DNA from 3 places in the Affinirhizobium helianthi genome. Region 2 is predicted to be linked to each of the others. Evidence: riboswitches for the same ligand, from Rfam matches in the RefSeq annotation. Region 2 holds a riboswitch; each other region holds the start of a gene.

Region 1 (9,831 bases), on a different contig from region 2:
CAGGCGGTTGCCATGGATGCTGGCTGGCCACTGGTCGCTGTGTCCCTGCGATAGCCCGTATCGATGGTGACGCAGCCACCGACAGCGCGGGAAACGCAGGCGCACATCTTCACGTCCTCATGGCGCTCCTCATCGGAAAAGAAGACATCGCGATGGTCGATAGGGGCTGATGTTTCGATGACATTGACCGCGCACAGACCGCATTCTCCACGGCGACAGTCATAGATCATGTCGATGCCTGCCTCGATCAGCGCATCCAGCATTGTCTGGTCGGCGCGCACTTCAACGCTGCGTCCACGGTGCGGAACCGCAACGGTAAATGCCTGTTCGGCAAAGCGGCCGCTATCGCCGAAGACTTCAAAGCGCAGGCGGCTCATCGGTCTGCCGCTGGCGCGCCAGAGATTGCGTGCAGCCTCCAGCATACCGTGCGGGCCACAGAGATAGGCTTCTCCTTCCGGCGGCAGGCGTTCGAATTCGGCGGCCAGATCGAAAGCCTGCCCTTCCGCCTGGGCGAATGTCTGCAGGCGATCGCCAAGAAGATCGCGAAGTTCTTCGGCAAAGGCCATTTGCTCGCGGCTTCTTGCCCCATAGATCAGCCGAATGGACTGGCCGCGTGCCGCAAGCGCATGCGCCATGCCGTAAATGGGTGTGATACCGATGCCGCCCGCCACCAGAAGATAGTGGGATGCCCGCCAGGAAAGCTCAAACCGGTTTTCCGGTTCCGTCACTTCCGTCGTGTCACCGGGCTTGAGTGTCCAGATAAAGGCGGAGCCTCCGCGGCTGTTGGGATGCAGTTTGACCGCAATTTTCAGCGTGCCCGGTTCGCTTGGCAAAACCGTGTAGGTGCGTATCGCGGGACTGCCGCCAATCGTCACTTTGATATTGGTGTGCGATCCGGGATCGAACAATGAGCGCAGGCCATCGACTGCAAAGGTGACGGCGCGCACATCTTCTGCCGGTGTCTCGATGGCGATGACACGTGCTGCACGCCATTCCAGTTTGGAACGCATGAATACCTCCTCCAAATCTTGTTTGTCGCTCTGTTCAGCTCGACATCAAAGCCAGAGCCATCACCTTTCGGCGCAGATCGGGCTGTTCCTCCAGTACGAAGTCGAGATTTTGTCGTGCAAGCCGCGCATGTTCACGCGCAACTGCTTCGGCACGCGTCCCTTCCCGCAGCGCGATGGCCGAGACGATGGCCTTGTGCTGGCCCTGTGCAATGATGAGCGTCCGGTGAAAGGCCGGAACGTCCGCCTGCGTATTGACGAAGGCATTGGGGCTGGCAAAGGGAAGGCTGGTGATCCGCTCAATCTCCCGCGACAGAAGTTCGCTGCCGCAGAGGCTCCAGAGCTGACGGTGAAACGCGCCGTTCAGCATCTCGTAGCGTTCGAAATCGATCTCATGCGCGTTGGCCTGCATCACAAGATCGAGCTGACGCACGGCTTCTTCCAGCGCCCTCATCTCAGTCGGTCTCGCACCGCGTTCGGCCGCCAGTCTTGCGGCTGTGCCCTCCATAACGCCGCGGAGTTCGATGGCATCGACAACCTCCTGCTTGCTGAAGGAGCGGACTGCATAGCCGCCTGATGGTATCTGTGCCACCAGTCCTTCCTGCTCAAGCCGCTGCAGGGCGCTGCGAAGTGGTGTGCGCGATACGTTGAGACGCTGCGCCAGAGCCACTTCCGACAGTCTTTCCCCCGGCTCGATCTCGCCCGCAAGGACGAGATCACGCAGAGCCAGAAGCGCCTTGGCGCTTTGCTGCTTCGGTTCGCGCTCGGTTTCGATGCCCACCGCCTTTACTCCGCTGCCACTGCGTGCGGGTGCATCTCCGCATCGATCATTCTGTCGATGAGCTTGCGCGCCCACATCGAACCGGCATCGATGTTGAGGTTGTAGAACCTGTGGTCGGGATTGGCGTCGATTGCCAGTTGCTGCGCTTCCAGCACCACTTCGTCCTCGCGGAAGACACCCGCCACGCCTTCACGCAGTTCATGCGTGCGGGCCTGATTGCCGAGGTCGTAATTGCGGGCGAATGCCCAGAAGTACAGACAGGTCTTTTCTGTCGAGGGGGTGATTGTGTTCAGCACATAGCCATTGACGCCCTTGGAGCGGTCGCCATTCTTGGCGCCGGTTCCGGCTTCCGCAACACCGACATCGATGGTGACCGTGCAGGGCGCTTCGAAACGGATGATCTGCCAGCGGTCCACCTTGCCGGGACGGCCATATTGCTTGGCCCAGAAGGGTGGCGGATCGATGTTTTCCATCCAGCGGGTGATATAGGCGAACCGGTCGGAATGGCTTGCTTCAAACGGAGCCTCCGCCACGGCGCGGTTGCCGATCGAGGAACCATGGACGAAGGTTTCGTGGGTCAGGTCCATCAGGTTGTCAACGACAAGGCGATAGTCGCACTTCACCTCGATCAGCTTACCATCGGCGGCCCATTCCGGGTCCTGGTTCCAGTGCATGTCCGGGATGAGGGCGGGATCTGCCAGTGCCGGATCGCCGGGCCAGATCCAGATGAAGCGGTGCTTTTCGGCAATCGGATAGGATTTCACGCAAGCCGAAGGATTGATCGTATCCTGCGAGGGCATGTATACGCAGCGGCCGGTCTCGTCGAATTCCAGGCCATGATAGCCGCAGATCACATTATCGCCTTCCAGGCGTCCAAGCGACAGTGGCACCAGCCTGTGCCAACAGGCATCGGCAAGAGCCACCGGCGAGCCGTTCTTCTTGCGATATAGCACAACCGGCTTGTTGCAGATGGTACGCGGCAGAAGCGCGTGCTTCAGCTCCACATCATAGGCAGCTGCATACCAGGCATTCATCGGAAATGTTGGTTTGGGCATGGTTATTCCTCCTCCTAATGAGAAAGATTGGCCTAATGTATACATTCTGTCAATTGATATGGTGTCTGCGCTCAAAATTGTGAGTTTTTCGCCGCATTGCGGCAATCACTGTATACAGGCGGATGAAGGCGGTCGGAAGCAAGCCGTCGAACTTCGCGCGACGCACCGTTCGAAGTCCCGGTTGCAGCCTTATTCGGAAATGATCTTCACCCGCTGGCCGGGGACGATGGCAGCGCCCGTCGGCAATGCATTGATCAGTCGGAAGAGGTCGAGCTTACGGTCTGTGCCCATCATGCGGGCGGAAAGCGTGGTGATCGTGTCTCCCGGCTGTGCGGTGACGACGCGTACGCGAAGCGGCTTCAGGCTTGCCGCTTCCTGCGGGGTCATCTTGCGGAAGCTGTTGCGAAGCGTCTCCGCGGTCGCCTGCAGCGTCGTGTTGCCTTTAGGCACGGCGGTCAGGAAGCGGAAGATCCGCTTGTCCATCCGCACGACCGTCACATCGAAATCCCAGCGCTCTGCCGAAGCCTTGGCAGTGGCGGCGGGCAGGCCGTTAACGGTTGTGTCCTGCACCGTGTTGGGCAGCAAGCCGGCCACCCAGCCGCTGGTCAGATAATTGGTCAGGCTCTGGTTTTCCGGCGCTTCCACGCCATCGAAGCGGATTGCGGTTTCATCCGGCCCCGTTGCCAGCACAGCCTCCGCCTTGTTGTCGATGCGGAAGCCCGGCGGCACATCGAAGCGAATGCCAAGGCCCCCATGCAGGAAGGTCTGATCGCGCACATAGCCTTCTTCCGGGCTGTCGCCGTAAAGCAGGCCGTCAATGCCGGTCAGATAATAGTCGCGGCCCCGGTCGCCAACCGTTCCTTCCTGTCCGAAGGCGCGGGCGTGCTGGCGTGCCAGTTCCACGCGCTGCGGCGCGTTCGGGTGGCTGGACAGGAAGTCGAGGCTCTGGTCGGTTTCCGGGTCAACGGAAGAGAAGCGGGCATAGGCGGCCATGGAATCCAGGAAGCGTGCCGCCGCATAGGGGTCGTAGCCGGCTTCGCCCAGCATACGCACGCCAATGACGTCGGCCTGCAATTCCTGTTGGCGCGAAAAGGCGGCCAGCCGCAATTTTCCTCGGGCCAGGGCCTGTTTTCCGGCCAGATCGCTGGAGAGAACTTCCGCGACCACACGGCTGGCTATCACTTCCGCTTCCTCGCGCTTCTGGCGTTCGATGCCGTGATTGGCGGTCACGTGACCCATTTCGTGGCTCAGAACCGCGGCCACCTCGGAAGCATCATTGGCGAGTGCCAGCAGGCCGCGCGTGACGTAGAGATAGCCGCCGGGCAGCGCAAAGGCGTTGATGGCCGGAGAGTTCAGAATTGTGATGCGATAGGATTGGTTCGGGTTTTCTGAAACGGCAGTCAGGGCACCGGCAATGCGGGCCACCAGCCGCTCCGTCTTGGCATCGTGGTATTCGCCGCCATAGCTTGCCACGATGCGGGGATGCTCGCGGGCGCCCATGGCCGCGCGCGGATCGTTCTTCTGCACCGTATCGACAATTTGCGGATTGCTGGAAGGCTTGAGATCCGTCGTATAGGTCTGGTCGATGATGGATTGGCAGCCGCTCAGAACAATGGCGGCGGCCAGCAGGCTCGACATGGCGCGCAAGGGTGCGCTGCGCCGCGCAGGGCGGTTCATGCCGTCCACCGTGCCGACAGCCACTGTGCCGGCGCTCTGATCACGTCCAGTCGGAAATATCATTCTTCCAAACCCGCCATCCGGCGCATCCTGCGGCATCCACGTTGGCCGCGATCTCCTGCGTTCATCGCGGATGGCCAGATCACTTGCATGAACCATACCTGTTCCAGAAAGGAATAGCTGGTGCAAGCAAGCATCATTCCGCTAAATTCTGCAATGCGGCATTGCATTGATGAACGTCCAAAATGTGGCGGAGCCGATGGCCACATTGTCCGCACATCTCAATCGTTTCGAATCTGCCCTCCATCCACCTGCAAAACAGTGGCGCCCAACTGTTCAAGGTCATCGGCATTGTGGCTGACAAGGATGATGGTCTGCCCGGTTTCACGGTGCAGATCCTTCAGCAAATCCGCCATTTTGTGGCGAAGATCACTATCCAGTGAGGCAAAGGGCTCATCCAGCAGAAGAACGGGCTTTCGGCGAACAAGGGCGCGGGCAAAGGCGGCGCGCTGTCTTTCGCCGCCGGATAGCGTGCCGGGCTTGCGATGACCAAGTTTGGCAAGGCCCACACGTGTCAATGCGGCAGCGATCCTTTCCCGGTCCGCCGCGGTCAGTTTGAGGGCAGGGTGAAGCCCAAGCGCGATGTTCGTTTCCACATCGAGATGCGCGAAAAGGTTGTTGTCCTGAAAAACGATGGAAATCGGGCGCTCTGCCGGATGAAGCGCTGTCACATCCTGACCGTCGATGAAAACTGCCCCTTCAGAGGGCGTTTCAAACCCGGCGATGAGGTTGAGAAGTGTCGATTTTCCCGCGCCGGACGGACCCACGATTGCGGTCATGGAGCCTGTTTCGATGCGGCAATCGAAGGCGAAGTGCCTGTCGCCGAGCCGAAGCTGAACGGCGCGCAGCTCAACCATGGTTCTCGTCACGTGCCCGTTCTCCGGAATTCAGTGTGCCCAGCATTGTCAGACCAAGGCAGATAAGGCCCAGAAGCAAAGCCAGTCCATCCGCATCGTTCGTGCGATAGCTTCCCATGCTGCTATAAACAAGCCAGGGCAGTGTGAGGAGATCCTGCGAACTGAACAGCGCGACGGCGCCCAGATCCCCGAGCGATAGTGCCATGGCGAAGGAAAGCGCCATGAGGAGCGGCTTTCGCAGAACCGGCCAATCGACGATGCGCAGCTTCGTAAGGCCGAAAAGCCCAAGGCTTGCGCTGAGACGATCCGTCTGGGCCAGATGGGTGCGATAGGCCGGTTCCAGTACGCGGATCACAAAGGGAAGCGCCATCAGCATGTTGATGACGGCAATGATGAAAGGGGCAAGCCTGTTCACCTCGCCAAACCCTCTGGCGAAAAGAAACCAGCCGGTTCCAAGCACCAGGGGCGGCACCAGCAGCACGAGGGAGGACAGGCTGGAGAGGGCCAGGTTCATTGTTTTCAGCGACCAGCGCTTTCTGCCCGTAGCGCGAATGGTGGCTTGAGCACGCAGTATGGCAAGCGCTGTGAAAACAGACATCAGCCCCGCCATCAGCGCGATGATAAGGCTCGTTGCCAAAGCCTTGTGGAAGGAGGCAGAGGCGGCAAGCCGCACAAGGTCGGCATTCAATCCACGAATCAGGATGGCTGAGAGAGGCAGCAGCAGGAACAGCGACGCCAGCAGAATGACCGCTCCATCCCATGTTCTCTTGCCGGAACCCTCTCCATCGAAACGGCGCAGCCGGCGGCCTTCGCCGATCCGGTCATCCTCTGCCTTCGGAAGCAGGCTGAGCGCGATGAGGATCAACACCGTCAGGCCGATTTGCAGCAGGGAGAGGGCGACGGCGCGAGGCGGATCGAAATCGAAACGCAGCGATTGGTAGATGGCCACTTCCAGCGTGGTCGCCGCCGGTCCGCCTCCCAGCACCAGAACCAGCGTGAAACTTGTCGCACAGAGCATGAAGATCAGCCCTGCGGCACCTGCCATGCTGCGCATGAGAATGGGAAGCTCGATCAGCCGGAAAATGCTCCAGCTCGACATGCCGAGGCTGGCGCTCAGACGCCAGTATTCCTGCGGCAGCCGCTCCAGTGTTGCCAGCAGCAGACGTGCCGCGAGCGGCAGGTTGAAGAAAACATGCGCAAGGAGAATGCCGCTCAACCCGTAAATGCTGATTGGCTCTCCCACGCCGAGGCCGGCCAGCATGCGGTTGAACAGTCCCTGCCGACCGAAAATCCCGATCAGTCCCAGCGCGCCGATCAGCACCGGCAGTCCCATCGGAAGCGCCATCAGGCGGATCAGCCAGATGCGGCCGGGAAAGCGCGTCTGCCGGGCGAGCGCCAAGGCAACCGTCAGACCCAGCAGAATGGATAGCAGGGTTGAAAGCACCGCCTGAAGCAGCGTGAAGCGTATAATGCCGATGGTATAGGCATCGAAAAGCAGGCCGCTGGAAGGCGCTGCCGATCCGAGAAGTGTCAGAACGGGAAGCAGGATGACCAGCGAGATCCCGGCCAGAATGAAAAGCCCCAGGCCGAGGCCGAGCCTTTGCTGCCGTCCGGTCAGCATATTGCGATGCGCCTCACTGCATGCTCATGGCGGCAAGCCATTCGCGGATCCAGGCCTGCCGGTTCTTCGCCACCTCATCCGGCGACATCAGGAAGGTCTTGTCCACCTCTGGCAGTTTCGAGAAAGCCTCCGGCAGGGGATCTTTGGTGGCAGCTGCCGGCATCATCCAGTTCGTCGTGGGGATGATGGTCTGGAACTCGGGAGAAAGCGCAAAGGCCAGGAACTCACGCGCAAGCTCTTTGTTCTGCGAGGCTTTCAGGGCACCTGCCACTTCGATCTGAATGTAATGACCTTCCTCGAACTTCGCGGCCTTATAGCGCTCGGTCTTTTCCTCCACCATGTGATAGGCCGGGGAGGTGATGTAGGAGAGAACCATCGGCGCCTCGCCCTTGGTAAAGAGGCCATAGGCTTCCGACCAGCCGGGGGTCACGGTCAGCACCCGGTTCTTCAGCTGCGACCATGCCTCGGGGGCCTTGTCGCCATAGACGGATTTCACCCACAGCAGCAGACCCAGACCGGGTGTTGAGGTGCGCGGATCTTCGATCACGATCTTCTGGGAGGCATCGCCTTCCACCAGTTCCTTCAGGCTTTTCGGCGGGTTCTTCAGGGTTTCGCTATCGTAGACGACGGCGAAGTGGCCGTAATCGTAAGGCACGAAGGTTTTGTCCTTGAAGCCGCCGGGAATTTTCGCCGCTGACGTATCAATGCCGTGCTCTTCGAAAAGCCCTGTCTGTTTTGCTTCTTCGATGAGGTTCGTATCCAGTCCCAGCGCGACATCGGCCTTTGAGGATTGCCCCTCCAGCTTGAGGCGCGTCAGAAGCGCCACGCCATCCGCTACGCCGACGAAGTTGACGGTGCAGCCGCAGGTCTTCTCGAAGGCGGCCTTCACCTTCGGTCCCGGTCCCCAGTCGGAGAGGAAGCTCTCATAGGTATAGACCGTCAGGCTCTTCTGGTCTTGCGCCTCGGCCGGACTGAAAAGAACGAGGGTGGAAAGTGCGGCTAGAGAAAGCTTCAGGGATTTCATCTTTTCAACGCCTCCAAATATCTGTCACTTGGGAATAGGGCGTCGATGGAAGCCGTCTAATCCCTCCGCCGGTCTTAACCGGATCAGGTTCCGCGGGTTGGCTGGCTTCCCCCAGCCTCTCAGCCACTCATGTGGCACCCCGTTAGAGCAAGGCAGATGTACTCAGAGCCGTTGTTCTTGGCAAGCGGCAGTTCAGCGGTTCGCGACGGCAAGCGCCCGAAGCTGGCGAGGAACGGCAGCAAGGCCACCTGCGCGGTTGGCAACGGCATAGGCAACGGTTTCCTGCAAAATGTGCGGCATGACCGGCTTGGTCAGCACGCCCAGGGTTGCGGCATCGTGGCCTGCCAGTTGTTCGGGATTGGCAGTCATGAAAACGACGGTAATGCCAAAGCGTTCGGCAAGCTCCCGGCCGATGGAGGGGCCGGTGGCACCATCCGACAGATTGACATCCACGAAAGCAATGTCGGCAAGGGGCGCAAGGCGCAAGGCATGCTCGCGCGCACTGGCAAAGCCGCTGACTTTCAGACCCATCTCTTCCACCGTTTCGGCGATATCGAGAGCGATCAAAAATTCGTCTTCTACGATCAGAACTCTTTGATTCATGGCTGCATCTTCCAGCCGACGACGCATGACTTGAGTCGACATGGGACCATCCCCTTGGTTGAAACCTGACCGGCAGGACCTTCATGTCCTGCCATCACAGTCCCGAACGTGCCAATTTGGGAATTGTTCCGGTATTGGTTGATGCTGTTGAATGCTAACGGAAAGTTAACTCCAACAATTACTTATGGATGTAGAAGAGATGTGTCAGCCCTCAAGTTGCTCGCGCAGCATTTCCAGTTCCAGCCATTCCTCTTCCATGGCCGTCAGCTTGGCGCGGAGGGCTTCCAGCTCGGCGGCAATCCGGTTGAAGGCGGCGGCATCCTTGGTGAAGAGGTTCGGATCGGCCATTTTCGCCTCGCGGGCGGCAATGTCCTTCTCGATCTTCTCCATCTCCTTTGGCAGGTTCTCCAGCGCGAATTTCTGCTTGTAGGACAGTTTTGCCTGGCTCTTGGGCTGTGCCGGGGCGGAGGCGGTTTCGGCTTTCGCCTTCTCGCGCTCTGCCTTCTTCTTTTCCTCCAGCGCACCGCGGCGCTGCGCCATCATATCGGTATAGCCACCGGCATATTCGATCCAGCGGCCATCCGGCGCATCCGGGTTCGCCGGCGCAATCGTTGAGGTCACCGTGCGGTCGAGGAAGTCGCGGTCGTGGCTGACGAGAATGACGGTGCCGTTATAGCCCGCCACAATTTCCTGCAACAGGTCCAGCGTCTCGATGTCGAGATCGTTGGTCGGTTCGTCGAGGATCAGAAGGTTGGAGGGCCGGGCCATGATCCGTGCGAGGATCAGGCGGGCGCGCTCGCCACCGGAAAGGTTGCGGATTGGCGTGCGCATCTGCTCCGGCTGGAACAGGAAGTCCTTCATATAGCCTGCCACGTGGCGCTGCTCGCCATTCACCAGCAGGTTTTCGCCGCGACCGTCGGTCAGGTAATGGCTCAGCGTGTCGTCGGGGTTCAGGTCTTCGCGCTTTTGATCGAGTGTTGCGATTTCAAGATTGGTGCCAAGCTTGATGGTGCCGGAATCGGGCTCCAACTGCCCGGTCAGCATTTTCAGAAGCGTCGTCTTGCCCGCACCGTTCGGCCCCACGAGGCCGATGCAATCGCCGCGATGAACGCGCAGCGAAAACGGCGCGACGATCTGGCGTTCGCC
Region 2 (9,831 bases):
TTCACCTTTCAGAACAAAAGCGTTCCTGCACACAGCAGCACAAGGGCGACAAGAAGCGCCGCCAGATAGGGCAGAGCAGCGCGAAACAAATCAGCAGGCGGGATGGCGGTCACCCCGGAGACCACATAGATCAGAATGCCAAGTGGCGGTGTTAGTCCGTGGATCATCAGGTTGACCACCAGGATGACGCCAAAGTGGATTGGGTCAATGCCAGCCGCCGCAGCGGCAGGAAGGAGAATGGGGCCAAGCAAGAGAATAGCGGCACCAATATCCAGGATCAGCCCCGCGACCAGCAGGATCAGGTTCGCCACCAGCAGCACAGTCCAGGGGCTGCTTCCGAAGGCATGGACAAGCCCAGTCAGCTGCTCAGAGACACCATCGACAGCCAGGAGGAAGGCAAAAGGGGCCGCCGACCCAATCAAAATGCCAATGGCTCCCGCTTCGAGCGCGGATTGGCGAAGGCTGGAGAAAATCTCCGCCCCTCGCCGTTTTCCAGCAAGTGCGAGCAGGAACGTGAAGCCAGCAGCAAGCGCTGCTGCTTCCGTTGGGGTGACAATACCAAAGCGGATGCCGAACACGACGATGATCCCCAGGCCAAAGGCCGGGATCGCGGCATGTGCTGCTCTCCACCGCTCCCGTACCGACGCCACCTTACGGGATGCACCGCCTTTCACCGAAAGCCGAATGGCCACGGCAAGGCAAAGCGCCATCAAGGCACCCGCGACGAAACCACCCGCCAGCAAAGACCCGACAGAAATATTGGTTGCTGCAGCCAGTAGCAGGAAGGCGATGGATGGCGGAATGACATTATCCAGCACCGAGGATGCGGCGATGATCGCGCCCGCCTGAGCAGGTGGATATCCGTTTCTCACCAGTTGCGGCTGAAAGGTTGATGCCCCGAAGGCCGCATTTGCGACAGAAGAACCGGATGCGCCTGAAAAGATCACACTGGTCAGAAGAACAGTCTGTGCCAAGCCGCCGCGACGGTGCCCGACAAGCGAAGCCGCAAATGTCACCAGCCGCTCCGCCGCACCCGACAGGGTCAACAGGGATCCGGCGAGAAGGAAGAAGGGTATGGCAAGCAACAGAAAGCGAGACATGCCGTTGACGGTTGAAGAAACAAGCGCCGGCTCCGTCAGGCTGCTCCTGAACGACATAGCAAGACAGGCTGCAGCCAGAAAGGCATGCGCTAGTGGCGCCCCGGAGAGAAGCCCGACCCCGGCCAGCACTGCCATATAGATGCTTGGCGACCATTCGGTTTCGAACTGCACAGACCGACTGCCCCAATAGAAAAATGATGCGAGGATCAGGGAAACAGCAAGCCGCAGGTGCTTCTTCTCCGCCAGGCGATCAAGGATCAGCATGAGGAGCAGAAGAATCGCACCGACCGCGACAAACGCAAAACGGATCCACTCCGGCAGGCCAAGCGTCGGAGACATGCCGCCGATGGATGCAATCGTGCCAACCGCACCGCTCAACAGCACCAGCGCTGCGATTGTGGAAATGCCGTCAGCTAAGACTTCGGCGCACAACCGCGCCTGCTCCGGCAAGAGCCGGTTCAAAACATCGAAACGCATCGCCAGAGGCCCGCGAAAAGCGAGCGGCAGGCTGAGCGATATCAGCGCAAGATGCAGCCATATGCCCAGCTCCTCCTGACCGATGAAGCCCGCATGAAACACATATCGCGCTACGACATTGGCGAGAACAAGACAGAGCAGAAGCCCCAGCAACGCGGCCAGCACTGCTCCAACGGCCTGTTCCACACCCGTCCTGAAGCGTTCAATCAAGCGGGCCACCATTGATGGAAGTGATGTACAGGCCCCCGGCCCTCACCGACCTGTAAACTGCGACCGGCGTTCAGTGCCTGGTGCAGATAGGTTTTCGCTTTTGTTGCCGCCTCAACCAGCGTCAAGCCTTGTGCCAGACCTGCCGTGATGGCCGCAGCCAGAGTACAGCCAGTACCATGATCATTCCTGGTCGCGATCCTCTGCGCGCTAAGCACAAGCACGTTATCGGACGTCACAAGGTAATCGACACTGTCGGTGGTGTCGCCATGACCGCCCTTGATCAGGACAGCCTGCGGACCAAGCGCCAGTATCCGCTGTGCCTGTTCCCGCATATCTTCGGCAGATCCGGCAATGGGAAGACCAGTCAGCAAGGCGGCTTCCGGCAGATTGGGCGTCACAACATGAGCCTTCGGAAGCAGACTTGTCTTGAGAGCGTCTATGGCATCCTCCCGCAGCAGTCGGTCTCCGGATGTCGCAACCATGACCGGGTCCACCACGATCGGACCACCGAAGGCCGATAGCTCGTCGGCGATTGTCTTGATCGTCTCGATGCGCGAAACCATGCCGATCTTCAGGGCATTTACCTTCAGATCAGAGAAGACTGCCTGCATCTGCGCCGCGATGACTGCCGCTGAAATATCCTCAACGGCTATGACGCCGCGGGTGTTTTGCGCTGTTACAGCCGTGATGACGCTTGCGCCATAAACGCCGAGCGCAGAGAACGTCTTCAGGTCGGCCTGAATGCCCGCGCCGCCTCCGCTATCGGAACCAGCCACAGTGAGTGCAATCGCTGTCATCACACACTCTCCCTCAGGCTTTCATCGATACGCTTGCGAAAGGCGGATACGGCAGCGGCGGCATCCGGCATCCGAAAGAGAGCGGAAATCGCGGCAACGCCATCCGCACCCGACGCAATGACATTGTTGATCCTGTCCTCGGTAATGCCAGCAATGGCACCGACGGGCAGCCGGGGATTCAGCTGGTAAATGCGGCGACGCAAAGCGCGGAAGCCCTCGATCCCAACGGGTGGATCAGGATTGACCTTCGACAAGGTTTCAAAGACGCCACCAATGCAGGCATAGTTGACGGGCGCCCGGCCTGCCCTGTCGGCATCAGGCAATGACTTGACTGTCACGCCGATGATGGCGTCGGCACCGAGAATATGCCTCGCCGTTTCAGGCTCCATATCCTCCGCACCCAGATGCACGCCATCAGCATTCGCAGCAAGCGCAACATCGACCCGGTCATTGATCACGAAAGGCACACCTGTCCCGGCAATCGCTCGGCCAATCGACACTGCCCGTTCAACCATCAGCCGGGTCGATGCTGTCTTATCCCGATACTGAATGAGGGTGGCACCGGTGCGCGCCGCGCAGGCAGCCAGTTCGGCCAGTGGCGCAACATCCAGCAGCGACGCATCCACAATGGCGTTCAGCCGATAATCAACAACTCTCATGACTGATCCTCGCCCTCTCCCGAATGTTTTCCGTCGTGATATTCGCCAGGGCATCGAGAAAGGCGGGCTCGAAACTTCCCGGCCCCTTCGCCTCTTGCGCTGCCATTTCGGCGGAGCAACCCGTCACCGCCAAGGCAGAGGCTGCGGCCAGAAGCGCATCTTTCTCCACAGCCATGAAGGCCGCGATGACGCCGCCAGAAAGGCAGCCCGTTCCGGTGACCTGTGCCATCCAGCCATGCCCATTCTGGATGCTGACAGCGCGTTGCCCATCCGAGAGCAAATCCACCGGCCCCGTCTGAATTCGCAAGCTCGCGCGCGTATCTGTTATCAGCGCCATCTCCGCTGCATTGCCACGAACGATGGTCGGGCCGAGCGCGATCAGCTCCCGAGCGAATTCCAGGCGCCCGCGCGAATAATCGCAATGAACGGGATCAACGATCCATGGCTTTGCGGCGGCATTGGCAATTTCAACAGCAATGCGGATGACGGCACGGCGTTCCGCATCCAATGTACCGAGATTGATTGTCAGAGCATCCGCCTTGGCCACGAAATCGGCGATTTCATCGCGCGATGAGGTCATGGAAGGAATGCCACCTACCACGGTGATACCATCGGCCGTGAACTTCTGAACCACCGTATTCATCAGGCAGTGAACACGAGGGCGCCGGGCGCGGACCTTCGCCAGAAGATCTGCCGCATGATGAGAGGTCGGCAAGGATCTGCTCACGGTCATTTCAGCTCCACAGCCAGTTCGCTGACCTCAGGCGCCTTCGCGACAAGGCCGCTGTCTGCCATGAAACTTCCGAAGCGTTGGTAACGCGCGGTATCAAGCGCGGCGGGCCGCTTGGCAAAGCGCGGCAATGTATCGGTGAATGCCTTGCGGTTCAGTTCGTTATCGAGGTCCGGATAGGCTTTCAGGAAAAGCTGCAGCGCCTCTTCCGGATGATTGGTGAGATAGACCGATGCCTTTTCCACGGCACGAAGAAAGCGCGGCAGGCGAGAATCGGAAACCAGATCCTTGCGGGTCACGAAAACCAGTTCATCATAGATCGGCACACCGTGCTCTTCCGGGAAAAAGGCCCGGCCTTCCTGGCCTTCGAGGCGCAGTTGGGTCATTTCGAAATTGCGGAAACCGCCGATCGTTGCATCGACTTTCCCGGCGATCAGCGATGGTGAAAGCGAGAAATTCACATTCACCAGCTCGACATCTGAAAGGGAAATGCCTTCCCTTTCCAGCATGCGCTTCAACATGGCATCCTCGAAACCGGAGACCGAGAAGCCGATCTTCTTTCCCTTCAGATCCTTGAGGCTCTTGATGGGACCATCCGCCAGAACCGTGACAGTGTTCAGCGGCGTCTCCACCAGCGTCCCGAAGCGGACAAGCTGAAGCCCCGCGGCATGATCCAGATAGAGATTGGGCTGATAATGAATGCCCACATCCGCCTGTCCCGTTGCCACAAGCCGCGGAACTGCAGAGGGGTCGGATGGCGGAATGAGGGTTACCTCAAGGCCCGCCTCACTGAAATATCCCTTCTGTTGGGCCACGACCAATGGCGCGTGGTCGGGATTGACGAACCATTCCAGCAACACGTTCAGCCTGTCGGCAGCCAGAGAGCTGCCGGAGTTGAACAGAAAAAAGATCGCACTGAGCAGGGCGAGGAATCTGGCTTTCATGGAAGCTTTCCTGATGGGAGCGTTGCTGCGCGGAGAGGAGAGACATCCTCGCGCGCCCAAGGGACGAGATTGGCTGTCAGCCGGTCCGTGACCAAGCGGAGCAGCACGGTGAAAAGAGCGAGGATGGCCATCGCGGCGAACATGACATCGGTTTGAAGCCGCGCATTGGCCTGCATCATCACAAAGCCAAGACCGCCGGAGGCCCCAACCCATTCGCCGACAACCGCGCCCAGTGGAGCGAGCGGCGCGGCGATGCGCAAGCCGGAGATGAGGGCGGGCAGAGCGAGGGGCACTCGTAGATGCCACAATGTTTGCCAATGGCTTGCCTGCGTCAGGGCCGCCGCATCCAGCATGGCCCGATCCGTTCGGCGCAGGCCATCGTGAAAGGCGGAGGCGACGGGGAAGAAAATGATGATGATCGTCATCGCCACCTTGGACGCCATGCCAAAGCCGAACCAGATCACTAGCAAGGGCGCGAGCACGAAGACCGGGAAAGCCTGCAATACCAGAACCAGCGGCCAGAGCATCAGCCCTGTTCTGGGAAAAGCCGCAACGCCGAGCGCCGTTACTGCCCCCAGCGCCGATCCGGCAAGCAGGCCCAACAGAATTTCGCAGCCAGTCAACAGTGTGTGTTGAACCAGAAAACCCGGCTGGTGCCAAAAAACCTCAAGCACAGCGGATGGCGCAGGCAGCAGATAGCGGGGCGGCGCAACCAATGTCGCAATCGCCTGCCAGAAGACCAGGAGAACAGTCAGGGAAAGCGCTGCCTGCCGAAGGGTCATGGCATAGCCATACCGATCAGCCGGAAGTGGTCGACAATGGTGGATGGACGCGCCATCGCTACGCAAACTCCTGCCCAATTTGGATTCGGGTCAGGCGATGAAGCGAAGCAGCGCTGGCATGGCGATTTTCCGTTCCTACGCCGGTATGACCCGGATCAGGTTCAAGGGTCCGGCTCACCGCCATCTCAGCACCGTCTGGTGCTCCCCTCGGAATAGCTGCACCTAACGGCAAGCAGGCCGACATGTCAACGCACACGGTAGGTTTCGCCTTCAGGGATACGAATGACTGCAGGTTGTGCAGTCAGATAGAATGACATTGAACCCAGCGTCGAAGCCGACTAGATCAGGACATGGCCTTCAGGTTCGTTCACACCGCAGATTTACATCTCGATTCGCCGCTTCGCTCGCTCTCGCTGCGAAACCCCGAGCTTGCCGCATTGATTGGCGATGCCACGCGCCAGGCGCTGATCCGCATTGTGGATCTGTGCCTGGAAGAGCGAGTCGATGCACTCATCATCGCTGGCGATCTTTATGACGGCGACCAGACATCGATGAAGACGGCGCGTTTTCTGGCGACGCAAATGCAGCGTCTGCATGAGCCCAATATCAAGGTCTTCAAGATTCGCGGCAATCACGATGCGCTTTCGCGCATTACACAGGAGCTTGTGCTGCCGCCCTCGGTGAAGGTGTTCACCGGGCGGGCAGAGGCCGTCGAGTTCAAGCATCTCGCGCAGACGATCGCGATTCATGGGTTGAGTTTCGCAAAGCCGCATGCGCCAGAAAGCCTTCTGCCCAAATACAAGCCAGCAGTGCCGGGCGCCGTCAACATCGGCATCATGCATACGAGCCTGGCGGGCGCCCCCGGCCACGATCAGTATGCGCCATGCTCGGCTGCCGATCTTCATGCCGCCGAATTTCACTACTGGGCGCTCGGGCACATTCACCAGCGCACTGAGCACGCGGGCCAGCGCAAGGTCATCATGCCGGGAATGCCTCAAGGGCGCGATATCAACGAGGCTGGCGAGAAGAGCATCAGCCTTGTGACGGTTCATGACGATGGCAGCGTTACGGTGGAAGAACGCCTGACCAGCATCGCGCAGTTCGAGCGTGCCAGCGTCGACCTGTCGGGTTCGACAGACTGGCGTGAGGTTGTCGAGCGTATTGAACGGAGCCTGCAGGACCTGCGCTTGGCAACCCGATCAGACCATCTGGTTGCTCGCCTCAGGCTGAAAGGCTCGACCCCGCTTGCCTGGACGATCCGGCGCGACCTCGATTTGCTGCGCACGGAAGCCGAGCAGAGGGCTGAACGAACCGGCAAGACCTGGATTGAGAAGATCGAACTGGACATTCATTCACCGAGCACGGACCAGCCAGCAAGCGGTAGCGACCCTATTCTGGAGTTGAACCAGATCATGCGCGAGCAGGTGATCTCGTCGGCTGGCTATCGCGAGCAGGTACGCGAAATGGTTCAGTCGCTGATGGACGATCTGCCGCCAGAGGCACGGCAGATAACGGGCAAGGACGATGCCGAATTCGAGACATTCCTCGAAAACCTGATTGCAGAGGGTGGAGAAGAGCTGATCGCCCGAATGGCCGAAGCCCGGAGCGAGAACGACTGATGCGCCTGCGCCGCCTTGACCTCACTCGCTATGGCAAATTCACCGACCGCATTCTCGATTTCGGAGAACGCCAGCCAGAGACACCTGACCTGCATATCGTCTATGGCTTGAACGAGGCAGGTAAGTCCACCGCATTCTCAGCCTATCTCGACCTGCTGTTCGGCATTCATGACAAGTCTCCTTACGACTTTCTGCACGCCTACAGCACCATGCAGATTGGCGGACGGCTGGAGATAGACGGCCGCGAGCAGGAATTCACCCGCGTCAAGAAGCGGAGCAATTCACTGCTCGACCCGGCAGGGCAGCCCCTCCCGGAAGCGCTCCTCACCTCGGCGCTGGGCGGGCTGACCCGCGAATCCTATCGCGCCATGTTTTCGCTCGATGAACATTCGCTTCAAGAGGGCGGCCGCTCCATCGTGGAAAGCCGCGGCGACCTGGGCGAGCTGCTGTTTTCGGCCAGCGCGGGCCTTGCGGAGTTGAGCGCGGTGCTGAACCGGGTGAACGAGGAGACGCAGCTCTTCCACAAGAAGCGGGCAAGATCGACCCAACTGGCCGAGTTGAAGCAGAAGCTTGCCGACGTGCGCAAGGAGCGCGACCAGATCGACACCTACGCTACAGCCTATGCCTCGCTTCTCGCCACCAGAGAACAGGCACAGAAGCAGTATGATGATGTGCTGGCGGAACTGGGGAGCGCCAGAAGCCGGCAGGCTGAGCTTCAAGCCAGGCTTCGGGCCTACCCGCTATCGCTGGAAGTGCAGCGTCTCGCTCGTGAGCTTCAGGCCTATGAAAGCCTGCCGAAGCCGCCGCGTGAGTGGCAGGCTCTGCTGCCAGACATGATCCGTGACGAAACCCGCCTCCACACTTTGAAGGCCACCATGGGCAGCACGATTGCCCGGCTGGAGCGGGAACTGGACGACATCCAGATCGATGACAAGGTGCGTGCGGCTGCCACGGCAATTGGCAGCATCGCGGAAGAGCGGGGCGTGATCATCGGCATGGAGAGCGACCTGCCACGCCGCCGTCTGGAGTTGCGGGAAAGTGAAACCCTGCTGGGGCAGCACTTAAAAGCCCTTGGGCGCTCGCAGGAAGAGGATCCCCATCGACTCATCCTTCCCGCCGCGCTGACCGGAAAACTGCGTGATCTGATCGAGACGCGGTCGGGGATCACGGCTGCGATCACCTCCGCCAGCCGTGAGCTTGAACGAAGCCGCGAGGCGGCCGCCGACCTTCGCCGCAAGCTCGACGCACTGACCGAAGATCATCCGGCAACGCCGGACCTTGCCCGACTGCAGGCAGCTCTGGACCGTTTGCACAGAAGTGACAAATCGGCCCTCGTTTCCATGGAGGCGCGGGGATTGGCGCGCTTGCGCAAGGATGTCGAGCAGAGCGGCCTGGCTCTTCTGCCCTGGGAAGGCGGCGAAGAGGAATTGCAAGCTCTCGTCGTACCGGATGGGCGACGTATCGATAACTGGCGAATGCAGGCAACGGAGCTTGATCGTCAGTTGCTGCGCGCGCGGGAAGCCGTGCAGGAGGCAAAGGCTTCCCTGGCGCAAACTCAGGCGCGGCTCACCGCTCAACAAGGCCTGTCCGACAGCTTCGATGATGAAACAGCCGCAACCCTTCGCCGCCAGCGGGATGAAGCATGGAAGCAACATCTGGAGATGCTGGATCGCAAAACGGCCCTTTCCTTTGAAGAGGCCATGCGCGCTGACGATCAGGTGTCGGAAATCCGCCTTTCCCGCTCCGGAGAAGTGGCGGAACTGCGAAGACTTCGACAGGAAAGCTCAGCCGCAGGAGCCAAACTGGAACAGGCAGACGCAGCCGTTCACGAGCTGACCGAAAAGCGTGGCGAGCTACTGGACGCCATCCGCGCGGCACTTCCTTTCGAAGCGGACCACCTAGCGGACGCCTTCTCGCTGCTAAGTCTTTGCGAGAGATGGCAGCAGGGGCGTGAGCGTCATCTACAAGCGCTCAAGCAGCTTAGAGAGGCTGAAGAACACCTAGCAGCCCTGCAGACGGAGCTGCAGAAGGAAACGGACGAGCTGGATCATCTGGTTCGCCGTTTTGCCATCGACCTGGACGGCGATATGCAGCAGGCTGAAAAGCTCGTTGCGGTTCTGGAATGGCTGGACCATGCCAAGCGCAAGCTTGCCGAGCGTGACCATCTTCAAAGGCGGCTGGAGGAACTCGGGCGGGATCTGCGTGAGCGCGAGCGGGATGCTGATGCAGCAACACAGGCGCAGGCCGGCTGGCAGGCGCAATGGCAGGCAGCGCTGTCCCAGACCTGGTTTGCCGAGGAGACCGATGCAGCCTCCGTACGCGCCATACTCGATACGCTGAGTGAACTGCCCGCCATTCTTGCGCAGAAGGATCAGCTGAGCCATCGCGTGACATTGATGGAGCAAAACATCACATCCTTCCGGCAGACTGTCGAGAAAACAGCCTCGGATCTGGGCTGGGATGAAACGGGCCTCTCAGCGCCTGCCTTGGCAGAACGGCTGATACGGGCGAAG
Region 3 (9,831 bases), on a different contig from region 2:
ACCAAGTCCCATCTTGCCGGCAAGGCCGCCCATCAACTGCTTCATCATGCCGCCTTTGCCTTTGCCGCCCATGGCTTTCATCATGTCGGCCATCTGGCGATGCATTTTCAGAAGCTTGTTGATTTCGGCAGCATCCGTGCCGGAACCGGCGGCAATGCGCTTCTTGCGGGAGTGCTTGAGGATATCGGGATTGGCGCGCTCGGCCTTGGTCATCGAGGAGATGATCGCCAGCTGGCGGTCGAATACCTTGTCGTTCATGCCGGAAGCGGCCAGCTTGTCCTTCATGCCAGCCATGCCCGGCATCATGCCCATGATGCCGCCCATGCCGCCCATGGCCTTCATCTGGCGAAGCTGCTCGGCCAGGTCGTTCAGGTCGAACTTGCCCTTGGCCATCTTCTCGGCCATGGCGCGCGCCTTTTCGGCGTCAATGTTCTCGGCGGCCTTCTCGACCAGCGAAACAATATCGCCCATGCCGAGAATACGGTCGGCGATCCGGCGCGGATGGAACTCGTCGAGTTCCGTCATCTTTTCGCCGATACCGATCAGCTTGATCGGCTTGCCGGTGACGGCGCGCATGGAAAGGGCGGCACCGCCACGGCCATCGCCGTCCATACGGGTCAGCACGAGGCCGGTAATGCCGACGCGCTCATCGAAATTGCGGGCGAGATTGACGGCGTCCTGACCAGTCAGCGAATCCGCGACCAGCAGAATTTCGTGTGGCTTGGAGCGGGCCTTGATCTCGGCCATTTCCGCCATCAGCGGCTCGTCGATATGCGTACGGCCCGCCGTATCGAGGATCACGACATCGTGGCCGCCGAGCTTTGCCGCCTGTACGGCGCGAGAGGCAATATCGGTGGGCGACTGGCCGGCAATGATCGGCAGGGTATCGACACCCGTCTGAATGCCGAGCTGGCGCAACTGCTCCTGCGCGGCGGGGCGGCGCGTGTCGAGCGATGCCATCAGCACCTTCTTGCGGTCGCGATCCGTCAGGCGCTTGGCAATCTTGCCGGTGGTGGTGGTCTTGCCCGAGCCCTGCAAACCGACCATCATGATCACGACCGGGGCAGGCGCATTCAGATCGATGGAAACGCCTTCGGAGCCCAGCATTTCGATGAGCTCGTCATGAACGATCTTCACGACCATCTGGCCGGGCTTGATCGATTTCAGAACGGAAGCGCCAACGGCTTTCTCACGAACGCGATCCGTAAAGGAGCGAACGACTTCCAGCGCCACGTCCGCTTCCAGAAGCGCACGGCGAACCTCGCGCATGGCCGCCGAGACATCGGCCTCGGAGAGCGCGCCACGGCCGGTCAGTCCACTCAAGATGGAGCCAAGACGGTCCTGGAGGTTTTCGAACATCGTTTCATCCTTCTAGACGTTGACCGGGGATAGACCGGAAACGTCGGGTCTCTACTGCCGAAAAACAAGACGCATAGCCAAAAAGCACCCGAGGGCGCAACGCGCTGTCGGGTGTTAACCTCCGGGATCTCTTTATACCTTTGCGGGTCCCGGTCGGCGGCTAAAGTACTTCGACTTTCAGCAGATCGCGCCGCTTAAACAGGAGAAGCGGGCGTGAGTCAAGGGTTTCAAGCGTTTCACGCCGGATGGATGACCTGCCCAAGGGCCTGATGGCTGGTGATCCTGTGCGTCGAAGTCTTCGTATCACGCTTGAAGGCTTTATACGCACACCCTATAGATTGAAGATGAAGAGACGGAATTTCCTCAAATTGTCAGCGATTGGCGGTCTTGCGCTTCTGGGCGGGGGATTGCTCGCAGGGAGAGCGATGGCTGCGAACCGCTATTACACGGGTCCGGTTTCGGATCATTTCGATGGAACGCGCTTCTTCAATCCGGGTGGGGAGGAACCGAAAGGGTTCATGGGCCTGCTGAAATGGCGCTTCAACGGCAAGAGCGTGGATTGGCCCGCCAGCTATCCCAGCCCCTTTGCGCCTGTGGTGCCGGAAAAGCGCGTCAGCGGAAACAGACTGGTCGTCACTATGGTCGGCCATGCCTCCATGCTCATCCAGGTCGCGGGCCTGAACATCCTGACGGACCCCGTCTGGTCGGAGCGCACCAGTCCCGTCTCGTTTGTCGGGCCCAAGCGCGTCAATCAGCCCGGTATCCGGCTGGAAGATTTGCCGGCTATCGATATTGTGATCGTCACCCACAACCATTACGATCATCTGGATATTGAAACGCTGAAGCGCATTCATGCGGTGCATCGGCCCCGCTTTATCACGCCGCTTGGCAATGATGCCATTTTCGGCCCGGAGCTGGACGATCCGCGCATCACGGTCATGGATTGGGGCTCGAAGGACTATATCGGCAAGAATGTCACCATTCATTGCGAGCCCTGCCACCATTGGTCGGCACGCGGCCTGAATGACCGCCGCATGGCGCTCTGGGGTGCCTTCGTCATCGAAACGCTGGCGGGCAAGATCTACCATATCGGCGATACAGGCTTCCATCAGGGCATTAATTACAAGGCCGCGGCTGCAAAGCACGGCAATTTCCGCCTCGCCATCCTGCCCATTGGTGCCTACGAGCCGCGCTGGTTCATGCAGGCACAGCACCAGAACCCGGAGGAAGCGGTGGCAGGGATGCAGCTGGCCAAGGCCTCTTATGCCATCGGTCATCACTGGGGCACGGTCAAGCTCACGGATGAGGGCATCGAGGAGCCTCTGGCAGCGCTTTCCAATGCGCTTCAAGCTGCGCAGATGAAGCCGGAACGGTTTCGCGCCCTTCGGCCCGGTGAAGTGTTCGACGTGCCGGATGCGTAAGCCGACTTATCCATTATAGTCGAAAATGACTATCTAAAGTTGTTTATGCCTTCGCCAAGTCGGGCATTGACTTCCATCATTTTGGCTCGCACACTCACGCCCATTCACCAGGGGTGTCCCGCAAGGGGCTGAGATTCCGCTGGGCGTGAAACATCACGCAGCGCGGTGACCCGTTGAACCTGATCCAGTTCATACTGGCGTAGGGACGGTGCGAGCGCTTGAGGTTTTGCGGGCTTTGCTGCCCTCAAATGGCGTCTATCCATCTTTCCGGCTGACATGACTGGATCTCCAAACCTGAAAACCTTGGAGTTCCACGATGAACATTGCCCCCAATTTTCCACGACTTGATGTCACCACAGGGCCGCTTCCGGCCTCGACGAAGATCCATGTGAAGGGTGAACTGCATCCCGATATCCGGGTTCCCCTGCGCCAGATCGCGCTTCACCCCACCTCCGGCGAGCCGCCTGTCAATGTCTACGATTCCTCCGGCCCCTATACGGATCCTGCCGTCGCCATCGAGATCGAGAAGGGCCTGCCGCGCCTGCGCGAAAGCTGGATAGCGGCGCGCGGTGACACCGAACTGTACGCTGGACGCGATGTGAAACCGGAAGATAACGGCTTTGCCAGCGGTGAACGTCTGACGCCGGCTTTCCCCGTCCAGCCACAGCCGCGCCGCGCCGTTGCGGGCAAGGCGGTCACCCAGCTTGCCTATGCGCGGGCGGGCATCATCACGCCGGAAATGGAATTTGTCGCCATTCGCGAAAACCTCGGACGCAAGGCGCTGAAGGAGAAGCTGGAGCGCGACGGCGAAAGCTTCGGCGCATCTATTCCCGACTATGTAACGCCGGAATTCGTGCGGCAGGAAGTGGCGCTGGGGCGTGCCATCATCCCGGCCAATATCAACCACCCGGAATTGGAGCCGATGGCGATCGGCCGCAATTTCCTGGTCAAGATCAACGCCAATATCGGCAATTCCGCCGTCACCTCCTCCATGGCGGAAGAGGTGGAGAAAATGGTCTGGGCCATCCGCTGGGGTGCCGATACGGTGATGGACCTCTCGACGGGCCGCAACATCCATAACATTCGTGACTGGATCATCCGCAATGCCCCGGTGCCGATTGGCACGGTGCCGCTCTATCAGGCGCTGGAAAAGGTCGGCGGCATTGCCGAGGATCTCACCTGGGAAGTCTTCCGCGATACGCTGATCGAGCAGGCGGAGCAGGGGGTGGATTATTTCACCATCCATGCGGGTGTCCGGCTTCATTACATCCCGCTCACGGTCAATCGTGTCACCGGCATTGTCTCGCGCGGCGGCTCCATCATGGCCAAGTGGTGTCTGCACCACCACAAGGAAAGCTTCCTCTACGAACACTTCGAAGAGATCTGCGATATCTGCCGCGCTTACGATGTCTCTTTCTCGCTGGGCGATGGTCTTCGCCCCGGCTCCATTGCCGATGCCAATGATGCAGCGCAATTTGCCGAACTCGAAACGCTGGGCGAACTCACCAAGATTGCTTGGGCGAAGGATTGCCAGGTCATGATCGAAGGCCCCGGCCATGTTCCCATGCACAAGATCAAGGAGAATATGGACAAGCAGCTGAAGACCTGCGGCGAGGCTCCGTTCTACACGCTCGGGCCGCTCACCACGGATATTGCACCCGGCTATGATCACATCACGTCGGGCATCGGTGCTGCCATGATCGGCTGGTATGGCACAGCCATGCTTTGCTATGTCACGCCGAAGGAGCATCTCGGCCTGCCGGATCGCGATGATGTGAAGGTCGGCGTGATCACCTACAAGATCGCGGCCCATGCGGCAGATCTTGCCAAGGGTCATCCGGCGGCACAGGTGCGCGATGATGCCCTGTCGCGGGCGCGGTTCGAGTTCCGCTGGGAAGATCAGTTCAACCTCTCGCTCGATCCGGAAACGGCGCGCTCCTATCACGATGAAACCCTGCCGAAGGAGGCGCACAAGGTGGCGCATTTCTGCTCCATGTGCGGGCCGAAATTCTGCTCCATGCGCATTTCGCACGATATCCGCGCCGAGGCGCAGAAGGAGGGGCTGGAAGCCATGGCGGCCAAGTTCCGCGAGGGCGGCGATCTCTATATGCCGCTTCATGAGCCGGCTCAGGAGTGAACATGTCCATCCTGATCAAGGGGGCCGGCGTTGCCGGCCTCACACTGGCGCATGAGCTTCACCGTCGCGGCTTTGCCATCACGATCCGTGAGCGAAAATCCGCCGCAGGGCTCGGCGCCTCCCATTATGCAGGCGGAATGCTGGCCCCGTGGTGCGAGCGGGAATCGGCATCGGAGGCTGTTCTGCAAATGGGTCTGTCGGCGGCCAATTGGTGGGATCAGGCAGTCCCCGGCCTCGTGGAGCGCAAGGGCACGCTGGTGGTTGCCCCCAGTCGTGATAGGGGCGAGCTGGAGCGCTTTGCCCGGCGCACCAGCGGTTTCGAATGGCTGGATGAGGCGGGCATCGCGGCTCTGGAACCATCCCTTTCCGGTCGCTTCCGTCGAGCTCTTTTCTTTGCGGGCGAAGCGCATCTCGATCCGCGACTGGCGCTCACAAAGCTGGCCGAAACACTGGCTTCCTCAGGTGTCCGCTTCATTCACGCAGATGATCCGCTCTCCGCACATGGCTTTGATCATGTTGTCGATTGCACGGGCGCTGCCGCCATTGGTTCGCTTGAGGGTCTGCGCGGCGTTCGCGGTGAAATGCTGATGCTCCATGCGCCGGATGTTCACCTCAGCCGAACCGTGCGCGTGCTGCATCCGCGCCACCCGGTCTATCTCGTGCCGCGGGGGGAGGGGCGTTACATGCTGGGCGCCACCATGATTGAAGCCAATGACGATGCGCCCGCAAGCGCCCGTTCCGTCATGGAACTGTTGAACACTGCCTATGCGCTGGATCCGGCTTTCGGCGAGGCCCGCATCTTGGAGCTTGGCGCAGGTGTTCGCCCCGCCTTTGCCGATAATATGCCGCGTGTTCTGCAAACCCCGAACGGCTTGGCCATTGCCGGGCTTTACCGGCACGGCTTTCTGCTGGCTCCTTCGCTTGCTCGTCAGGCGGCAGATATGTTGGACCACACCATGAATGCGCGGAGGCTGACCGCATGAAACTCATCGTCAACGGCGAAACCCACGATCTTGCCATCGCAACGCTTGGTGAACTGCTGGCGGCGCTGGAGTATGAGGGCGAATGGCTGGCAACGGCAGTGAATGCCGAACTGGTCCACCGAGAGGAGAGGGAAGGTTTCCCTCTCAGTGAGGGAGATCGTATCGAAGTTCTGTCGCCCAGACAGGGAGGTTGAAATGAGCCTGGTACTCTACGGCAAAACCGTCCAGTCCCGCCTTCTTCTCGGCACGGCCCGTTACCCCTCGCCGGATGATCTGGCGGAGGCGGTGCGCCAATCGGCCTGTGACATTGTCACCGTCTCGCTGCGGCGGGAAACGGCGGGTGCGCGCACAGGCGGTGCCTTTTTCGATCTGATCCGCGAACTCGGCGTTCATGTTCTGCCCAACACGGCAGGCTGTCACACCGTCAAGGAAGCCGTTTTGACGGCCCACATGGCGCGCGAGCTTTTCGGCACCCAATGGATCAAGCTGGAACTCATTGGCCATCAGGATACGCTGCAACCGGATGTGTTCCAACTGGTGGAAGCCGCCCGAATCCTGTGTGAGGATGGCTTTGAGGTCTTCCCTTACACGACGGATGATCTTGTGGTGGGCGAGCGTCTGCTGGAAGCGGGCTGTCAGCTTCTCATGCCCTGGTGCGCGCCCATTGGCAGTGCTCTCGGGCCGCAGAATATTCATGGGCTGCGGGCCATGCGGGCGGAGTTTCCGGATATTCCCTTGATCGTGGATGCCGGTATAGGCCGCCCCTCCCACGCAACAACGGTCGTGGAACTCGGTTTCGATGCGGTGCTGCTCAATACGGCGGTCTCCGGTGCCGATCATCCGGCAAGCATGGCCAAGGCTTTTGCGCTGGCCATCGAGGCGGGCAGGCTTGGCTTTTCCGCGGGCCTGCTGGAGCCACGCGATATGGCGGTCCCCTCCACGCCCGTCATCGGCAAAGCAGTGTTCGGGTAGGTGTATAGCTGCTGAGAGCCGCCCAACCCCATCAACCACTTAGCATTTTTCCATACGCCACGCCCAAAACCTGTGTTTCAATTTGCCCGTTCCGCAACGGTTACACCAGCAGGCGTGCTGGCGATGCGGGGCCGGCGCGGGTGTGAGGGGCAAGACGCAAAACCCTCATGTCCGGGCACGCGGAAAATGGTCTCCCTCTGGCGACAACGGGGGAAGCGGTCAGGTGTCGGACGTCAGCCTGTCTCTTCATCTCCGAAGGAGCGCGCCGGGCGTGCCTGTGCGGCACACATGGGGAAGGGTGAGGGAAAGCTTCGCCGTCTGTAGTCCGGCCGGTCTCGGTCAGGCGGCGGTCAAAGGGCTTCCCCATCATTCCAGGCAGAGAGACCGGAGTCGCGTGCAAAAACCGCTGAACGGGGCGCTGAAAGGTGTCACCTACTTTATACCATACGAGGCAGCTTTCAGCGCCCCGGCCTGACAAGCATCACAGCACGGGCTGAAACGCCGCGTGAATATTGGCGCTTGGGCGAAGATCCGGTCCGCTCTATACTGGAAACAGCTGCCATTTTCCGCCATATAAAGCATGTTGCGCAAAAGTGTGCAGCGGTTTTGCGCTAACAACATGCGATAAAACAAAAACTTAAAGCGTGGAGAGCGAATCTGAAAGATCGCGACGCGCTTTAGGCCCAAAGGTGCAGGCGGTTCTGCAAGGCAAGGTGGCGTCAATGAGTGCAGTGGTCGAATTCGCGAAGATGAACGGGCTTGGCAACAAGATCCTGGTTGTCGATATGCGTGGCCGCACGGATCGCGTCACACCGGAAGCGGCGATTGCGCTTGCTGCCGATCCGGCCACCAATTTCGATCAGATCATGGCGATCCACGATCCGAAGCTTGCTGGCACGGATGCCTATATCGATATTGTCAATTGCGATGGCACGCGGGCGCAGGCCTGCGGCAATGGCACGCGCTGCGTGGTGCAGGCGCTGTCTGCGGAAACGGGCCGCAAGCTATTCACCTTCCAGACGCTGGCTGGCATTCTGAACGCGGAAGAACATGCCGATGGCACCATTTCCGTCGATATGGGCAAGCCGGTTTTTGAGTGGGACAAGATCCCGCTGTCGGAAGAATTCTTCGATACCAGCCGCATCGAGCTTCAAATTGGCCCGATCGATCAGCCGATCCTGCATTCGCCTTCCGTCATGTCCATGGGCAATCCGCACGCCATCTTCTGGGTGGATCGCGATCCCATGTCCTTCGAGCTGGAGCGTTTCGGCCCGCTTCTTGAAAACCATCTCCTGTTCCCGGAAAAGGCCAATATCACGCTCGCGCATGTCACCTCGCGCAATGAAATGGTCACCCGCACCTGGGAGCGCGGCGCTGGGCTTACGCTTGCCTGCGGTTCGGCTGCCTGTTCCGCTGGTGTTTCCGGTGCGCGCACCGGCCGCACGGAGCGCAAGGTGGATATCATCGTTGCCTCAAGCCCAAATCGCGGCAAGCTCTCTATCGAATGGCGGCAGGATGATCATGTCATCATGACGGGTCCGGCGGAATGGGAATGGTCGGGCCGCCTCGATCCGCTGTCCGGCACTTTTGAGCGGGATCAGGAGCCTGAGGTGCAGGCGAAGTGAGTGGCGTCGATGTCATCACCTTCGGTTGCCGTCTCAATACCTATGAATCCGAAGTCATGCGCTCAGAGGCGGAAAAGGCTGGCTTGAACAATGCCATCCTGGTCAATACCTGCGCCGTGACGAGTGAAGCCGTGCGGCAGGCGCGGCAGGCCATTCGCCGTGCGCGGCGGGAGAATCCCCATGCGCGGATCATCGTCACCGGCTGTGCGGCACAAACGGAAGCTAAGACCTTCGGCGAAATGCCGGAAGTGGATGCCGTTCTCGGCAATGAGGAAAAGCTGAAAAGCGCCTCTTATCGGGCGCTGCCGGATTTCGGCGTGTCTGCCGAAGAGAAGCTTCGCGTCAACGATATCATGAGCGTCAAGGCCACGGCTCCGCAAATGGTCAAGCACATCGATGGGCATGTGCGGGCTTTCATTCAGGTGCAGAACGGCTGCGATCACCGCTGCACCTTCTGCATCATTCCCTATGGTCGCGGCAATTCCCGCTCGGTTCCCATGGGCGCTGTGGTTGATCAGGCACGAAAGCTGGTGGCGGAAGGTTATCGCGAAATCGTTCTGACGGGGGTGGATGCCACCAGCTATGGCGCGGACTTAGCCGGAACGCCCACGCTTGGCCTGCTTGCCAAAACACTTCTGAAACAGGTGCCGGACATCCGCCGTCTGCGCCTTTCCTCCATCGATAGCATCGAGGCGGATGGCCATCTCTTCGATCTCTTGGCCGATGAGCCGCGCTTCATGCCGCATCTGCATTTGTCCTTGCAGCATGGCGACGATATGATCCTGAAGCGCATGAAGCGGCGTCATTCCAGCGCGGACGCCCTGGCTTTTGTGGAGCAGGTGCGCCGTCTTCGTCCGGAGGTGAGTTTCGGCGCGGATATGATTGCGGGCTTCCCGACGGAAACGGAAGAGATGTTCGCCAATGCGCTGGCTCATGCAGATGATTGCGGCCTTTCTTTCCTGCACGTCTTTCCCTATAGCCCACGTCCCGGTACGCCTGCGGCCCGCATGCCGCAGCTGGACCGTGCGCTTGTGAAGGAACGGGCGGCACGCTTGCGCGTTCGCGGTGAGGAACTGCTGAATAGGCATCTTTCCCGCATGGTCGGCACGCGGCAGACCATTCTCGTGGAAATGAGCGGGTTTGCGCATACGGAAAATTTCTCGCTGGTGGCAGCGCCGGAACTGACACCGCGCGATCTGGTGTCGGTCACGATAACGGGTCACAACGGCAAACATCTGACAATGCAGGTCAACGCTGCTGAAGCTGCGTGACGGAACGGATCATTCATGGCGCTGGGTTTCATCAAAAAAGTCTTCACCTTCGGCAAGGACAAG

What was found. Region 2 has a riboswitch for thiamine pyrophosphate ahead of ACFSE1_RS05795 (ABC transporter permease). Riboswitches for the same ligand answer to the same signal wherever they lie in the genome.
Region 1: linked by a shared signal. The riboswitch ahead of thiB (thiamine ABC transporter substrate binding subunit) and the one ahead of ACFSE1_RS05795 (ABC transporter permease) in region 2 are both predicted to bind thiamine pyrophosphate.
Region 3: linked by a shared signal. The riboswitch ahead of thiC (phosphomethylpyrimidine synthase ThiC) and the one ahead of ACFSE1_RS05795 (ABC transporter permease) in region 2 are both predicted to bind thiamine pyrophosphate.

The regions. Positions count from the first base shown of each region.
Region 1 is NZ_JBHUEQ010000023.1:81,768-91,598, forward strand. It holds gene ACFSE1_RS12540 (PDR/VanB family oxidoreductase) at 1-1,010, opposite strand, end outside; gene ACFSE1_RS12545 (GntR family transcriptional regulator) at 1,045-1,788, opposite strand; gene ACFSE1_RS12550 (aromatic ring-hydroxylating dioxygenase subunit alpha) at 1,794-2,843, opposite strand; gene ACFSE1_RS12555 (M48 family metalloprotease) at 3,033-4,481, opposite strand; gene ACFSE1_RS12560 (thiamine ABC transporter ATP-binding protein) at 4,802-5,437, opposite strand; gene ACFSE1_RS12565 (thiamine/thiamine pyrophosphate ABC transporter permease ThiP) at 5,430-7,058, opposite strand; gene thiB (thiamine ABC transporter substrate binding subunit) at 7,072-8,082, opposite strand; TPP riboswitch at 8,126-8,234, opposite strand; gene ACFSE1_RS12575 (response regulator) at 8,275-8,727, opposite strand; gene ACFSE1_RS12580 (ABC-F family ATP-binding cassette domain-containing protein) at 8,890-9,831, opposite strand, start outside.
Region 2 is NZ_JBHUEQ010000006.1:148,050-157,880, forward strand. It holds gene ACFSE1_RS05770 (TRAP transporter large permease) at 9-1,799, opposite strand; gene thiD (bifunctional hydroxymethylpyrimidine kinase/phosphomethylpyrimidine kinase) at 1,784-2,584, opposite strand; gene thiE (thiamine phosphate synthase) at 2,584-3,243, opposite strand; gene ACFSE1_RS05785 (hydroxyethylthiazole kinase) at 3,230-3,976, opposite strand; gene ACFSE1_RS05790 (ABC transporter substrate-binding protein) at 3,973-4,917, opposite strand; gene ACFSE1_RS05795 (ABC transporter permease) at 4,914-5,699, opposite strand; TPP riboswitch at 5,815-5,917, opposite strand; gene ACFSE1_RS05800 (metallophosphoesterase family protein) at 6,050-7,318, shown strand; gene ACFSE1_RS05805 (ATP-binding protein) at 7,318-9,831, shown strand, end outside.
Region 3 is NZ_JBHUEQ010000023.1:136,938-146,768, forward strand. It holds gene ffh (signal recognition particle protein) at 1-1,359, opposite strand, end outside; gene ACFSE1_RS12825 (MBL fold metallo-hydrolase) at 1,704-2,780, shown strand; TPP riboswitch at 2,880-3,004, shown strand; gene thiC (phosphomethylpyrimidine synthase ThiC) at 3,097-4,917, shown strand; gene thiO (glycine oxidase ThiO) at 4,920-5,900, shown strand; gene thiS (sulfur carrier protein ThiS) at 5,897-6,094, shown strand; gene ACFSE1_RS12845 (thiazole synthase) at 6,096-6,872, shown strand; gene dapF (diaminopimelate epimerase) at 7,595-8,497, shown strand; gene mtaB (tRNA (N(6)-L-threonylcarbamoyladenosine(37)-C(2))-methylthiotransferase MtaB) at 8,494-9,768, shown strand; gene ftsY (signal recognition particle-docking protein FtsY) at 9,784-9,831, shown strand, end outside.